Regions from separate parts of the Streptomyces sp. NPDC088812 genome, predicted to be linked through region 3. Evidence: riboswitches for the same ligand, from Rfam matches in the RefSeq annotation. Region 3 holds a riboswitch; each other region holds the start of a gene.
The links. Region 3 has a riboswitch for S-adenosylmethionine ahead of ACIP67_RS10070 (aminotransferase class V-fold PLP-dependent enzyme). Riboswitches for the same ligand answer to the same signal wherever they lie in the genome.
Positions count from the first base shown of each region.

Region 1: it holds a riboswitch for S-adenosylmethionine, as region 3 does, so the genes downstream of both, ACIP67_RS21560 (ABC transporter substrate-binding protein) here and ACIP67_RS10070 (aminotransferase class V-fold PLP-dependent enzyme) in region 3, are expected to answer to the same signal.
Region 2: it holds a riboswitch for S-adenosylmethionine, as region 3 does, so the genes downstream of both, ACIP67_RS01345 (ABC transporter substrate-binding protein) here and ACIP67_RS10070 (aminotransferase class V-fold PLP-dependent enzyme) in region 3, are expected to answer to the same signal.
Region 4: it holds a riboswitch for S-adenosylmethionine, as region 3 does, so the genes downstream of both, thrC (threonine synthase) here and ACIP67_RS10070 (aminotransferase class V-fold PLP-dependent enzyme) in region 3, are expected to answer to the same signal.

Region 1 covers NZ_JBIVJP010000012.1:19,985-23,184, forward strand. Annotated here, with positions in the region: gene pepN (aminopeptidase N) at 1-605, shown strand, start outside; gene ACIP67_RS21545 (VOC family protein) at 705-1,160, shown strand; gene ACIP67_RS21550 (hypothetical protein) at 1,127-1,363, shown strand; gene ACIP67_RS21555 (hypothetical protein) at 1,360-1,524, shown strand; SAM riboswitch class IV at 1,558-1,667, shown strand; gene ACIP67_RS21560 (ABC transporter substrate-binding protein) at 1,894-3,200, shown strand, end outside.
Region 2 covers NZ_JBIVJP010000001.1:309,221-312,420, forward strand. Annotated here, with positions in the region: gene ACIP67_RS01340 (ABC transporter permease) at 1-325, opposite strand, end outside; gene ACIP67_RS01345 (ABC transporter substrate-binding protein) at 329-1,948, opposite strand; gene ACIP67_RS01350 (putative leader peptide) at 2,158-2,352, opposite strand; SAM riboswitch class IV at 2,308-2,421, opposite strand; gene ACIP67_RS01355 (MFS transporter) at 2,867-3,200, shown strand, end outside.
Region 3 covers NZ_JBIVJP010000004.1:385,520-388,719, reverse strand. Annotated here, with positions in the region: gene ACIP67_RS10070 (aminotransferase class V-fold PLP-dependent enzyme) at 1-1,092, opposite strand, end outside; SAM riboswitch class IV at 1,276-1,392, opposite strand; gene trpD (anthranilate phosphoribosyltransferase) at 1,466-2,530, opposite strand; gene ACIP67_RS10060 (cytochrome bc complex cytochrome b subunit) at 2,676-3,200, opposite strand, start outside.
Region 4 covers NZ_JBIVJP010000009.1:144,167-147,366, reverse strand. Annotated here, with positions in the region: gene ACIP67_RS17990 (MoaD/ThiS family protein) at 1-241, opposite strand, end outside; gene thrC (threonine synthase) at 330-1,643, opposite strand; SAM riboswitch class I at 1,662-1,831, opposite strand; gene ACIP67_RS17980 (glucosyl-3-phosphoglycerate synthase) at 2,001-2,945, shown strand; gene ACIP67_RS17975 (trehalose-6-phosphate synthase) at 3,054-3,200, shown strand, end outside.

The DNA of each region.
Region 1 (3,200 bases), on a different contig from region 3:
CGGCGGAGAACAGCGAGCAGCTCACCTTCCTCACCCGGCTCCTGCACGGCCACGACGGTCTCGACGGATTGCCCATCGACACCAGGCTGAGGTGGTCCATCCTCCGCCGACTGGCGGCGACCGGGTGGGCCGGCAGAGCCGAGATCGATGCCGAAGCGGACCGGGACCCGACGGCCGACGGCCTGCGGTACGCCGCCGGGGCCCGTGCCGCCATGCCCTGCGCCGAGGCCAAGGCGGCATCCTGGGCGCGGATGACCGAGGGCGAGAGTCCGTCGAACGAGACGCTGGTCGCACTGAGCCGAGGTTTCCAGCAGTACGGCCAGGAAGAACTGCTGCGGCCCTATGCCGGGGAGTTCTTCGCGACGATCCCCGCACTATGGGCGCGACGCACCCCGCAGATGGCACGGCTCCTGGCCGGGGGGACGACGAAGACCCCGGGCCTCTATCCGATCACGGTCGTCGACCACGGTGTCGTCGCCGCCGTCGACACGCTGCTGGCCCGCGACGAGCGGTCCGTCCCGGCCGGACTGCGCAGGACGCTGTCCGAACGCCGGGACGGAACCCGGCGTGCCCTGCGGGCCCGGCAACTCGATGCCACCGGGTGACGGCAGCGGCCCGTACCGCCGCGATCGGACGCCGGAGCCCACAGGATTCTCCGCCCTTGCGGGCATGACGGGGCCGACGCCCTCGAAAGGCAGCGTGACATGACGACGATCGGTCTCGGCAGCGCGGGACTCAACGTCACCGACCTCGACCGCTCCATCGCCTTCTACCGACGGGCGCTGGGCTTCGACCTGATACGGACATCGACCGACGAGACACATCGCTTCGCCCACCTCGGGCTCGACGACGTCGTGCTGCTGACACTCTGGCAGCAGGGCGCGGCGGGATTCGTGGCCGACCGAGCAGGACTGCACCACCTGTCCTTCGAAGTGCCCTCGCTGGACGAGTTGCACGCCGTGGAGGCCAGACTGCGGGCGGCGAGCGTGTCGATCCGTGAGGAGCGCGGCGCCACGAAGGGCACCGCGGCGACGGGACAGGTGTTCTTCAAGGACCCTGACGGCATCCGGCTGGAGATCTACACCGAAGACCCACGCGCTCGTGGATCCGCCTCCGACCTGCCCCGATGCGGCTTCTACGAAGAACTGCCCGACCGCTGACACCACCGTTCGCGTCCCCGGCCCACCCTGCGGGCGCCCCGAACGTCGTCTGGAGCCACCCCGCGCCACTCCCCGCGGTCGGTGCCGTCGCCGGGCTCCTCGCGTTCTACGACGAGGCCGTCGACATCACCGTGGACGGCGAACGGCTGGAGCGCCCCGTCACCCCGTTCACCACGACGCTCGTCGCGCGGCCGCCGGCATGACGGCACCGGTGGCGGTGATCATGGGCGCCGCCTCCGCCGGTATCGGGGAGGCGGCCGTCCGCCCGTACGCCGAACGCGGCCACCGCGTCCTGCCCCCGCCGTCCGGCGCGGAGAACAGCCGCCGTACCCGCGCACGTCGTCCCGGCACAGCCACTGCTTGACGCCGGGAGAACCGCCGATCTACGGTGAGCGCGAGCCACGAGTTCCGGTGATCAAGCCCTGGCTGGCCGGACGGCAACCCTCGACGCAGTGGGGTGCCCCAGGTGACGGCTCGGCGGATGTTCCTGTTCTGCAAGTGCGTTACCACGGCCCGAGGGCCGACGACACCCCCGGGAGGACGGCGTGGCAACCCGCCTCGTGCTGTGCTCCCGACGCCATGTCGATCTGCTGCTGGTCTGCAGCTGCCTCTGTCACAGCTGACCTGACCCCTTTTCGCTCTTCCCCCTCACCTCTCACACGACCGTGCGCGCGGCACGCCCTGTCCGCCGCGCCCCCTTCGTGTCCCCTTCATGCGGAAGCAGAGACCAGCCATGGCACAGCACAGCATCGTCAGAACGTTCCGGCCCCTCGGCGCCCTCACCCTCGGCACGGCGGTCCTGGTGGCCCTGACCGGCTGCACGAGCACCAAGAGCTCTGCCGGCTCCGACGGCGCGACGATCACCGTCGGTACGACGGACCAGGTCACCAGCCTCGACCCGGCGGGCGCCTGGGACGCGGGCTCCGGCACCGTCGAGAGCGAGGTCTACGCGACGCTGCTCAGCGTGAAGAACGGTGCCACGGAGGTCTCCCCGGACCTGGCCACCGGGATCGAGCTGACGGCGCCCAAGGAGTACACGGTGACCCTCAGGGAGGGGCTGAAGTTCGCCAACGGCCACCGACTGACCTCCTCCGACGTCAAGTTCAGCCTCGACCGCATCGTGAAGATAGCCGACGAGAACGGCCCGTCGTCGCTCCTCTACAACCTCGCCTCCGTCGCCGCGCCGACACCCACGACCGTCGTCTTCACCCTCAAGTCCGCCAACGACACCCTGTTCCCGCAGGTGCTGTCCACCGCGGCCGGCTACATCGTCGACGAGCAGGTCTTCCCCGCCGACAAGATCCTCGACGACAAGGCCATCGTCGCCGGGAAGCCCTGGAACGGGCCGTACGGCATCACGAGCTACGACAAGAACTCGCTGGTCTCCTTCACCGCCAACAGCGCCTACGGCGGCCAACTGGGCGCCCCCAAGACGAAGAACGTCCAGCTCAAGTACTACACGGACGCGAGCAACCTGAAGCTCGACGTTCAGCAGGGCACCGTCGACGCCGTCTACCGCACCCTCACCACCGCCGACCTCGACGACCTGTCCAAGAGGCAGAACGTCAAGGTCCACACCGGCTCCGGCAACGGCATCCGTTTCCTCGTCTTCGACTTCCGGACACAGCCGTACGGCACCAAGACCGAGAACGCCGACGCGGCCAAGGCGCTGGCGGTCCGGCAGGCCGTCGCCGACTCCGTCGACCGGGCCCAGCTCGCGCAGCAGGTCTACAAGAACAGCTACCAGCCGCTGTACAGCTCGGTGCCGGACGGACTCACCGGTGCCACCGACTCCTTCAAGTCGCTCTACGGCGACAAGAAGGGCGGCCCCGACAAGGCCGCGGCCGCCGCACGGCTGAAGGCGGCGAAGGTGAGCACCCCGGTCACCCTCAACCTCCAGTACAACAGCGACCACTACGGCTCCTCCTCGGCGGACGAGTACGCGCTGGTCAAGTCCCAGCTCGAAGCCACCGGACTGTTCAAGGTGAACCTCCAGTCCACCGAGTGGACCCAGTACGGCGAGGACCGCATCAAGCACCT
Region 2 (3,200 bases), on a different contig from region 3:
CACCGGTCAGCTGGAGTGTCTGCGGCAGCGCGTCGGCCAGCGTGGAGGTCACCGGGCGGCCGGTGGAGACCGCGTCGCCGAAGTTCCCGCGCACCGCCCGTCCGAGATACTCGGCGTACTGCACGAGCACCGGCTTGTCGAAGCCGTACTCGTGCCTCAGCGCGGCGAGTTGGGCCGGATCGACCTGCCCCGAGTCCATCCCGGCACCGGCCATCGCGGTGACCGGGTCACCGGGCAGGTAGTCCAGCACCAGGAACGACACCGTGTAGGCCGCCCACAGCACCCCGACCGCCTGGGCCAGCCGCTTGATCACATAGCGGCGCATGCGCTAGCCGATCCAGGTGTCGTGCAGCTGGATCCTGCTGCCCGAGTCGAAGGCGAGGTCGTGCACCTTCTTCGACACGCCCAGCTGGGTCTGGAGCTCCACCACCGGCACGTTGTACGCGTTCCGCACGAGCAGCTTCTGCGCCTCGCCCACCAACTCCTCGCGCCGGGCGGTGTCCGTGGTCGCGGCCTGCCCGGACAGCACCGTGTCCAGTGAACTGGCGGGCAGCCGGTAGAAGTTGCCCAGCCGGGTGGAGAAGGAGCTGCGCAGGATGTCGGGGTCGGAGCGGGTCACGTTGCCCCACACCACGTCGAAGTCACCCGACTGGAGCGTGGTGGCGAACTGGCTGACCTGGAGCTGCTTGAGCACCACGTCGACGCCGACGGCCTTCAACTGCTGCTGGACCAGCTCCAGTGCCGGCTGATTGGTGGTCGCGTTGGGGAACCACGTGATGGTCAGGCTCAGCTTCTTGCCGTCCTTGGCGCGGACGCCGTCGCCGCCCGCCTTCCAACCGGCCGCGTCCAGCAGGGACTTCGCCTTGGCCGCGTCGAACGCGAGGTCCGAGGAGAGGTCGGTGTAGTCGGGTGTGGTGTGGGCCAGGACACTGGTCGCCGGCTCGGTGCCGGTCGGGAACACGGTGTCGGCGATCTGCTTCCGGTCGACGGCGGCCAGGATCGCCTGGCGCACCTTGGTGTCCTTCAGCACGGGCCGCGCGTTGTTGAGCCCCAGCCCGAACACCACACCGGGGTTGGCCCGGCGCTGGAGGGTGACCTGACCGCCCTCGAGCGCCGCCTCGTTGGCCCTGCCGACGCCGCTGATCGCGTCCACCTGCCCGGACTGGAGACTGCCGGCCCGGACACCCGCCTCGGGGACGACCTTGAACACCAGCTTGTCCAGGTAGGCCTCGCCCTTCTTGGACCACAGCGAGGAGCCCCAGTCGTACCCGGTGCGCCTGGCCAGGGTGATCGACTGGTTCTGCACGTACTGCTTCAGCACGAACGGTCCGGACCCGATCACGCCGTCGCTGCACTTCTGCTGCGGGCTCTTCTTCGCGCTCGCCGACGACTCGATGCCCAGCGAGTGGGTCGAAGTCGCCTGGAGGAACTGCGCGTTGGGCTCCTTGAAGGTCACCCTGACGGTGAGCGGGTCCACCACGGTGGTGCTCTTGACGCCGCTCAGATAGCCCTGGGCGAGGGACCCCAGGGCGCCGAGCTTCGGTACCGCGTCGAAATTGTCCTTCACCACCTGCGCGGTCAGCTCGGACCCGTCGCTGAAGGTGACACCCGACCGCAGATGGAACGTGAACGTCGTCGCCTCGGAGTCGACGTCCCAGCTCTCGGCCAGCCACGGCACGATCTTGCCCGTCTCGGGGTCCTGGTCGGTCAGGGAGTCCACGGTCTGGCGCACCGAGTAGATGCTCTCGTTGCTGCCGACCTGCTGCGGATCCACGCAGCCGGAGTCGGAACCCACCGCGAAGGTCAAGGTGCCGCCGGACTTCGGCCGGCCGCTTCCGCTGCCGGAGCCGTCGCCGCCCGACCCGCAGGCGGTCAGCAGCACACTGGTGGTCAGCAGGGCGGCCAGGGGCGCCCATCGGGAGGTTCTGAAATCCGGGAGTGCTGTCACGGAGGGGTTCTCCTACTCGTGTCACCTGGCACGGGGGTGCTGCATGAGGCACGGCCGTGCAGGGGTGTGCGGCCCCCGGCCGGATCGACACCGGCAGCGGGGTGGCGCTGTACAGACAGGGGTCAGGGGCGACACCGGGAGCGGTGCCGGGGAAAGCACGAAGGAGGCGCGGGCCGCCGACGGACGTCAGCCGGCGGCGGACGAGCTCGTCAGGGCCGACAGAGGCAGCTGGTCGAGCGCTTCAGATCGATGTGGCGCCGGCGCGAGAGCCGGGAGAACGCCGTGGCGTCGGCGAAGGAGACAGCCAGGTCAACGCCGTGTCGCACGCCGGTCCTCCCATCTCCGGCCCCGGTCCCGGGGCCACGCGCTTGCGGGAATCGTCGGTGATCCCGCCGGGCTTTCACCTGGAGCACCCCACCGCGCGGGAGGGTTGCCGGTCAGCGAGCCAGGGCTTGACGCTGACACTCAATGCCGGTCGCGATGGTACGGAGCGGTCTTGTCGTACGTCAATGCCGGAAACGGGCGCCCGGTTCGAGAAGGCGGGGCCGTCTCACGTGCCGGGACGCGTGGTGGACGCTCCTCCCGCCATGTGTTTTGATCCGGCGATGGAGACCGCAGGTCAGGCACGCACCGTGCTGTTCGCCCCGTTCTGGGTGGGCCGCCGCGCCGATCAGTTCGACCAGACCTGTCGCTGACCACTCGCGCCCCTTCGTACTTCTCCAGCCCCTTCCCGGCCCGCGTACCGCCGTACCCTCGCGCGGATGCGGACCGGCGTCGCAGGCCCCCCGCGCGGCGAACAGGCCATGCAGCGCTTGACGCACGCACCCGCCCCGCCTGCCCCGCCCGCCCCCGGGGGACTTCCGGTGTGACGCGTCCGACGCGCGCACCACCATGGCCGACCCATCCGGAAAGAGACGTATGGCCGTCAACAGCACCGCCCCGGCAGGGGTGTTCGCCGCACTGCGGGTCCGTGACTACCGGATCTACTGGAGCACGGGTCTGGTGTCCAACGTCGGCAGCGCCATGCAGGGTGTCGCGCTGGACTGGTTCGTTCTGAGGCTGACGCACAGCGGGACCGCGCTCGGCTGGGTCATGGGCCTCCAGTTCGCCCCGGTGCTGCTGTTCGGCCTGTGGGGCGGGGTGACAGCCGACCGGTACGACCGGCGGACCCTGCTGCTCTGGACCCAGACGCTGTACGCGGTGCAGGCCGTGCTGCTGGCGGCGATGGTGCTCTCCGGCCATGCCCCGCTGT
Region 3 (3,200 bases):
GGCGGAGAGGGCGGCGGCGAAGTGGGAGCTGTTCCAGCCCTCGACGACGAAGGAGATCACGCCGACGCGGGGGGCGTCGTCGCCGAAGAGGGACAGGACGCGCACCTCGGGCACCTCGGCCAGCCCCGCTCGCACCTTCTCGACGAGGTACTGCTCCCGGGCGACCAGCGTGTCGAAGCCCGCCTCCGTCAGGGCCTTGCAGGCGGAGGCGATGGAGTAGGCGCCGATGACGTTCGGGGAGCCCGCCTCGTGCCGGGCGGCGCTGTCGTGCCACTCCACGTCCACTCCCCCGTCCTCGCGCCGGGTGACCTTGCGGCTGGCGCCGCCGCCGGCCAGGTACGGCTCGGCCGCGCGCAGCCAGTCGGCGCGCCCGGCCAGGACGCCGGAGCCGAACGGGGCGTACAGCTTGTGCCCGGAGAAGGCGACCCAGTCGACGTCGAGGTCGCGCACGGACACCGGGTGGTGGGGGGCCAGCTGGGCCGCGTCCAGGACGATCCGGGCGCCGTGGGCGTGGGCGGCGGCGGCCAGCTCGCGCACCGGCCACAGCTCGCCGGTGACGTTCGAGGCGCCGGTCACGCAGACCAGGGCCGGGCCGTACGGATCGCGGTCGGCGAGCGCGCGCTCCAGGGTCTCGACGGCCTGGCCCGGGGTGCGCGGGGCGTCCAGGTAGGTGACCCGGGCGTCCTTCCAGGGCAGCAGCGAGGCATGGTGCTCGGTCTCGAAGACGAAGACCTGGCAGTCGGCGGGGAGGGCGGCGGCGAGCAGGTTCAGGGAGTCCGTGGTGGAGCGGGTGAAGACCAGCTGGTCGTCGTCGCGGCAGTCGAGGAACTCCGCGACCGTCCGGCGGGCGTTCTCGAAGAGGTCCGTGGACAGCTGGGAGAGGTAGCCGGCGCCGCGGTGGACGCTGCCGTAGTACGGGGCGTAGGCCGCCACGTCGTCCCAGACGCGCTGGAGGGCGGGGGCGCTGGCCGCGTAGTCGAGCGCGGCGTAGGTGACTTCCCCGCCGGTGACGAGCGGCACGGTGACATCCCGGCCCAGAACGGGCAGCGGGGCACAAACGGACTGGGCGGAGGCAGCGGTGGAGACAGACATGGCGGAACTCCCGTGAGGACGCGTGAAACCGCCGTGCCGGACAGCGCGTCGACGGCACGGAGGGAAGAGGAAAAAGGGGTGTGCGGAGGCGGGGCTCTGCGGCCCTATCGCATTCGCTTGCTCACGGGAGGCTCCTCGACGACCAGGACCCCTGCCCCGCCGCTGAACCAAAAGCGTGCGAGGGGTCCGCGCTTGCCGTGGGCCTTGCTGCCCACGACCTGGTCTTCACCCGGGGCACCCCGCCACGGACGGAGGGTTGCCGGACAGTCGGCCGGGGCCTCATGACTGTCACTCATGACCTGGGGAGGAAAGTACGGTAAATGATCGCGGTCCCGCAACTCCTGTCCGGATCGCGGGACCGCTTCCCAGGCCGTCAGGCGTTGCTGGCCGCCACCCAGCGCTCCAGCACCCGCGCGGCCGCACCGGAGTCGACGGACCGCGCCGCCTTCTCCATGCCGGCGCGGATCTGCTCGGCCAGCGGTGCGTCCGTCGGCTCCAGCGCCATCAGCGCCGCCGCGGCGTTCAGCAGGACGGCGTCCCGCACCGGCCCCCGCTCGCCCTCCAGCAGCCGGCGCGCGACCCGCGCGTTGTACGAGGGGTCGGCGCCCCGCAGCGCCTCGACGGAAACCAGCTCGATGCCGACGTGCCGCGGGTCGAAGGTCTCCTCGGTCACCTTGCCGTCGCGGACGATCCACACCCGGGAGGTGGACGTGGTGGTCAGTTCGTCGAAGCCGTCGTCGCCCCGGAACACCAGCGACGAGTGGCCGCGCTCGGCGAAGACGCCGGCGACGATCGGCGCCATGCGCGGGTCGGCGACCCCGACCGCCTGGGCGCGCACCCGGGCGGGGTTGGTGAGCGGTCCGAGGGCGTTGAACACCGTACGGACGCCCAGCTGCTTGCGGGCGGCGCCCGCGTGGCGCAGCGCCGGGTGGAACTTGACCGCGAAGCAGAAGGTGATCCCGGCCTCCTCGGCCACCTCGGCCACCCGCTGCGGCGTCAGGTCCAGATTGACGCCCAGCTGCTCCAGGACGTCCGACGCCCCGGACGCGGAGGAGGCCGCCCGGTTGCCGTGCTTGACGACCTTCGCGCCGGTGCCGGCGACGACGATCGACGCCATGGTGGAGATGTTCACCGTCTTCGCGCCGTCGCCGCCGGTGCCGACGATGTCGACGGTGGCGCCGGGCACCTCGATCAGGTTGGCGTGCTCGTACATGGTCCGTACGAGACCGTTGATCTCCGCCACGGTCTCGCCCTTGGCCCGCAGCGCCACCACGAAGGCGGCGATCTGGGCGTCGGTCGCCTCACCGCGCATGATCAGGTCCATGGCCCAGGCGGTCTCCTCCGAGGAGAGGTCCCGGCCGTCCAGCAGACCGTTCAGCAGGACGGGCCAGGAACGGCCCGCCGCGGTGTCGCCTCCAGCGGGGGTCACAGCGCTCATAAGCCGCTCCTGGGTGTCATGGTGGTCCCGCTCCGGCGGGACACGCGTCTCAACGGGTCCCACCCTATCCAGCCACGGGGAACGGCGAAGAGCCCCGTCCGAACACCGGACGGGGCCCTTCAGCGGTTGCGTGGCGACGCAGTGATCAGTGGTGGCCGTGGCCGCTCGTGATCTCCCTGTACTCCTCGACGGTCGGCTTGGCGATCTGGCTCTCCTCGCCGTAGTACGCCTTGCTCAGCTTGGCGCGGGCCTTCTCGGTGCGCTTCACCTTGCGCTCGACGCCGTTCTCGTCGACCGTCGGGCCGATCTCGGCCGGCGCGTACTGCTCGTGCGCGGTGAGCGTGTAGAGCTGCTCCTGGCTGAGCGGCTCGTGCACCTCGATGAACTCACCGTGCGGCAGGCGCTTGATGGTGCCGGTCTCGCGACCGTGCAGCACCTTGTCCTTGTCGCGGCGCTGGAGGCCGAGGCAGATCCGCTTGGTGACGACGAAGGCGAGGACCGGGCCGACGAAGAAGCCGATCCGGACGAACCAGGTGACCGCGTTGATCGACAGGTGGAAGTGGGTGGCGACGATGTCGTTGCCACCGCCGATCAGCATGATCATGTAGCCGGTGACCCAGGCGACACCGAAGGCCGTACGGGTCGGGGCGTTGCGCGGGCGGTCCAGGAT
Region 4 (3,200 bases), on a different contig from region 3:
CGGCGCCGTCCGGGGTCGCCGTCTCCAGCCCCTGCTCGAACCGCACGTCGTCGTCGTTGACGTACACGTTGACGAACCGGCGCAGCTTGCCCTGGTCGTCGAGGACGCGCGCGGCGATACCGGTGTGGTTCTTCTCCAGGTCGGCGATGACCTCGGCGAGGTTCGCGCCGTCGGCGGCGACCTCGGCCCGACCGCCCGTGTAGGTGCGCAGGATGGTGGGGATGCGGACGGTGACGCTCACTGTGTTTCCTCCGGACGGGTAGGCGCCCTGCGGGGGCGCGGGGAACTGCGCGACCAGCCCCCGCGGCCCGCAGACGAACAACTGCCTCTCAGGCGAGACCGGCCTCGTGGAACGCCTCGAGGGTGGGGCGGATGGTGGCCGTCGGGCCGGTCCCGGCGACCGCGTCCAGCGTCTTGAGGCCGTCTCCGGTGTTGAGCACGACGGTGGTCAGCGTCGGGTCCAGCAGACCGGCCTCGATCAGCTTCTTGGTGACGCCGACCGTCACACCGCCCGCCGTCTCGGCGAAGACGCCCTCGGTCCGCGCCAGCAGCTTGATCGCGTCGACCACCTGCTCGTCGTTCACGTCCTCCACGGCACCGCCCGTGCGGCGCGCGATGTCGAGGACGTAGGGGCCGTCGGCCGGGTTGCCGATGGCGAGGGACTTGGCGATGGTGTCCGGCTTCTGCGGACGGACCACGTCGTGGCCGGCCTTGAAGGCCACGGACACCGGGGAGCAGCCCTCGGCCTGGGCACCGAAGATCTTGTACGGCCGGTCCTCGACCAGACCGAGCTTGATCAGCTCCTGGAGCCCCTTGTCGATCTTCGTGAGCTGCGAGCCGGAGGCGATCGGCACCACGATCTGGTCCGGGAGCCGCCAGCCGAGCTGCTCGCAGATCTCGTACGCGAGCGTCTTGGAGCCCTCGGCGTAGTAGGGCCGCAGGTTGACGTTGACGAAGCCCCAGCCCTCGCCCGCCGGATCGCCGATGAGCTCGGAGCAGAAGCGGTTGACGTCGTCGTAGTTGCCCTCGATGCCGACGAGTTCGCCGCCGTAGACCGCGGCCATGACGACCTTGCCCTGCTCCAGGTCGTGCGGGATGAACACGCAGGAGCGGAAGCCGGCGCGGGCGGCCGCGGCGCCGACGGCGCCGGCCAGGTTGCCGGTGGAGGAGCAGGAGAGGGTGGTGAAGCCGAAGGCGCGGGCGGCCTCCAGGGCCTGGGCGACGACACGGTCCTTGAAGGAGTGCGTCGGGTTGCCGGAGTCGTCCTTGACGAACAGCTTCCCCGCCTCGACGCCCAGCTCACGCGCCAGGTTGTCGGCCTGGACGAGCTTGGTCCAGCCGGGGTTGAGGTTGGGCTTGTCCGCCACGTCGGCCGGGACGGGCAGCAGCGGGGCGTAGCGCCAGATGTTCGCGGGGCCCGCCTCGATGCGCTTGCGGAGCTCCTCCGGGTCGTGTCCGGAGAAGTCGTAGGCGATCTCCAGCGGGCCGAAACACTCCTCGCAGGCGAAGACCGGGCCGAGGGGCACGCGGTGACCGCACTCGCGACAGGAGAGCGCCGCGGCCGGACCGAGGTCGACGGAGGGGGCGGTACCGGAGGGGGCGGTGACGGAGGGGGTGGTGCTTGCAACTGTCTGCGCAGCCATGTGAGGCGAGGCCCTTTCTCCTCATCTTCCCCACGACGCATCTCGCCGTGAGACGGAATTGGCACCTTCCCGAGCCGGGAGCCTCGCGGGGATCGTCGACTGCCCGTGGCAGTGATCCGTGAACGAGACCGGCTGGAGGGTTGCCGGGGCTTCATCGGGCCGTGTCCCTCTGCCCCTCTGGATGAGCGGTATGTGGTTGTGGACGCGGGCGACCCCGGACATGCGATGGTCATCCGCGTTGTTCAAGACTGTAACCGAAGGCCAGGACAGTTGAGGGAGACGTCCGAACCGCGAGATGGATCACACTGTCACCTTGTATGTACCTGGTGTGATCACAACAGTGAGGAGCCGCAGACCGTGCTGGAAGAAGTCGAGCGCTGGCTGGCCGCCCGCTCCTGGTCCGTGACCGATCGGCCGCTGCACCGGATCCTGGCCGCCAAGCGCGCCTCGGGCCAGACGGTGTCCGTCGTGCTGCCCGCGCTGAACGAGGAGGAGACGGTCGGCGACATCGTCTCCGTCGTCCGCCACGACCTCATGCACCAGGTCCCGCTGGTCGACGAGATCGTCGTCGTCGACTCGGGATCGACCGACCGCACCTCCGAGGTGGCCGCGGCGGCCGGGGCCCGGGTCGTCCACCGGGACACGATCCTGCCCCGCCTCCCGGCCGTGCCCGGCAAGGGCGAGGTCCTGTGGCGCTCGCTGCTGGTCACCACCGGGGACATCGTCTGTTTCGTCGACGCCGACCTGAAGGAGTTCTCCTCCGACTTCGTCTCGGGCATCGTGGGACCGCTGCTCACCGATCCGGGCGTCGACCTGGTCAAGGCCATGTACGACCGCCCGCTGGCCGGCGGCGCCGGCCAGGGCGGCCGGGTGACGGAGCTGATGGCCCGCCCGCTGCTCAACATGCACTGGCCGCAGCTCGCGGGATTCGTGCAGCCACTGGGCGGCGAGTACGCGGCCCGCCGCCGCCTGCTGGAGCAGCTGCCCTTCCCCGTCGGGTACGGCGTGGAGCTGGGCATGCTGGTCGACGCCCTGCACCTGGTGGGCCTGGACGCGCTGGCCCAGGTCGACGTCGGGGTGCGCAAGCACCGCCACCAGGACGGGCAGGCGCTCGGCCGGATGGCCGCGGCGATCTACCGCACGGCACAGCTGCGGCTGGCCCGCGGGCACCTCGTCCGCCCGTCCCTGACCCAGTTCGAGCGGGGCGCGGACGGCTTCGAGCCGCGCACCTACTCGGTCGACACGGAGGAGCGGCCGCCGATGGCGGAGATCGCCGAGTACGCGACCCGCAAGGTCGCGTGACCCGGCGGTGACGCCCCTCCCCGACGCGCCGTATACGGCCGGACACGACCGGTTCACGCCCCGCGTCCGTACGTTTGAGCGGATCGGGTCCGGGCTAGGTTGAGGCGTATGGCTTCCACGCACGGTGCTGCTGCTCAGGTGCTGGTCGCGTCCAACCGCGGCCCGGTCTCGTACACCGTCGGTGAGGACGGCTCGCTGCACGCCAGACGCGGCGGCGGCGGGCTGGTCTCCGGGCTGTCGGCGATCGGCCCGGAC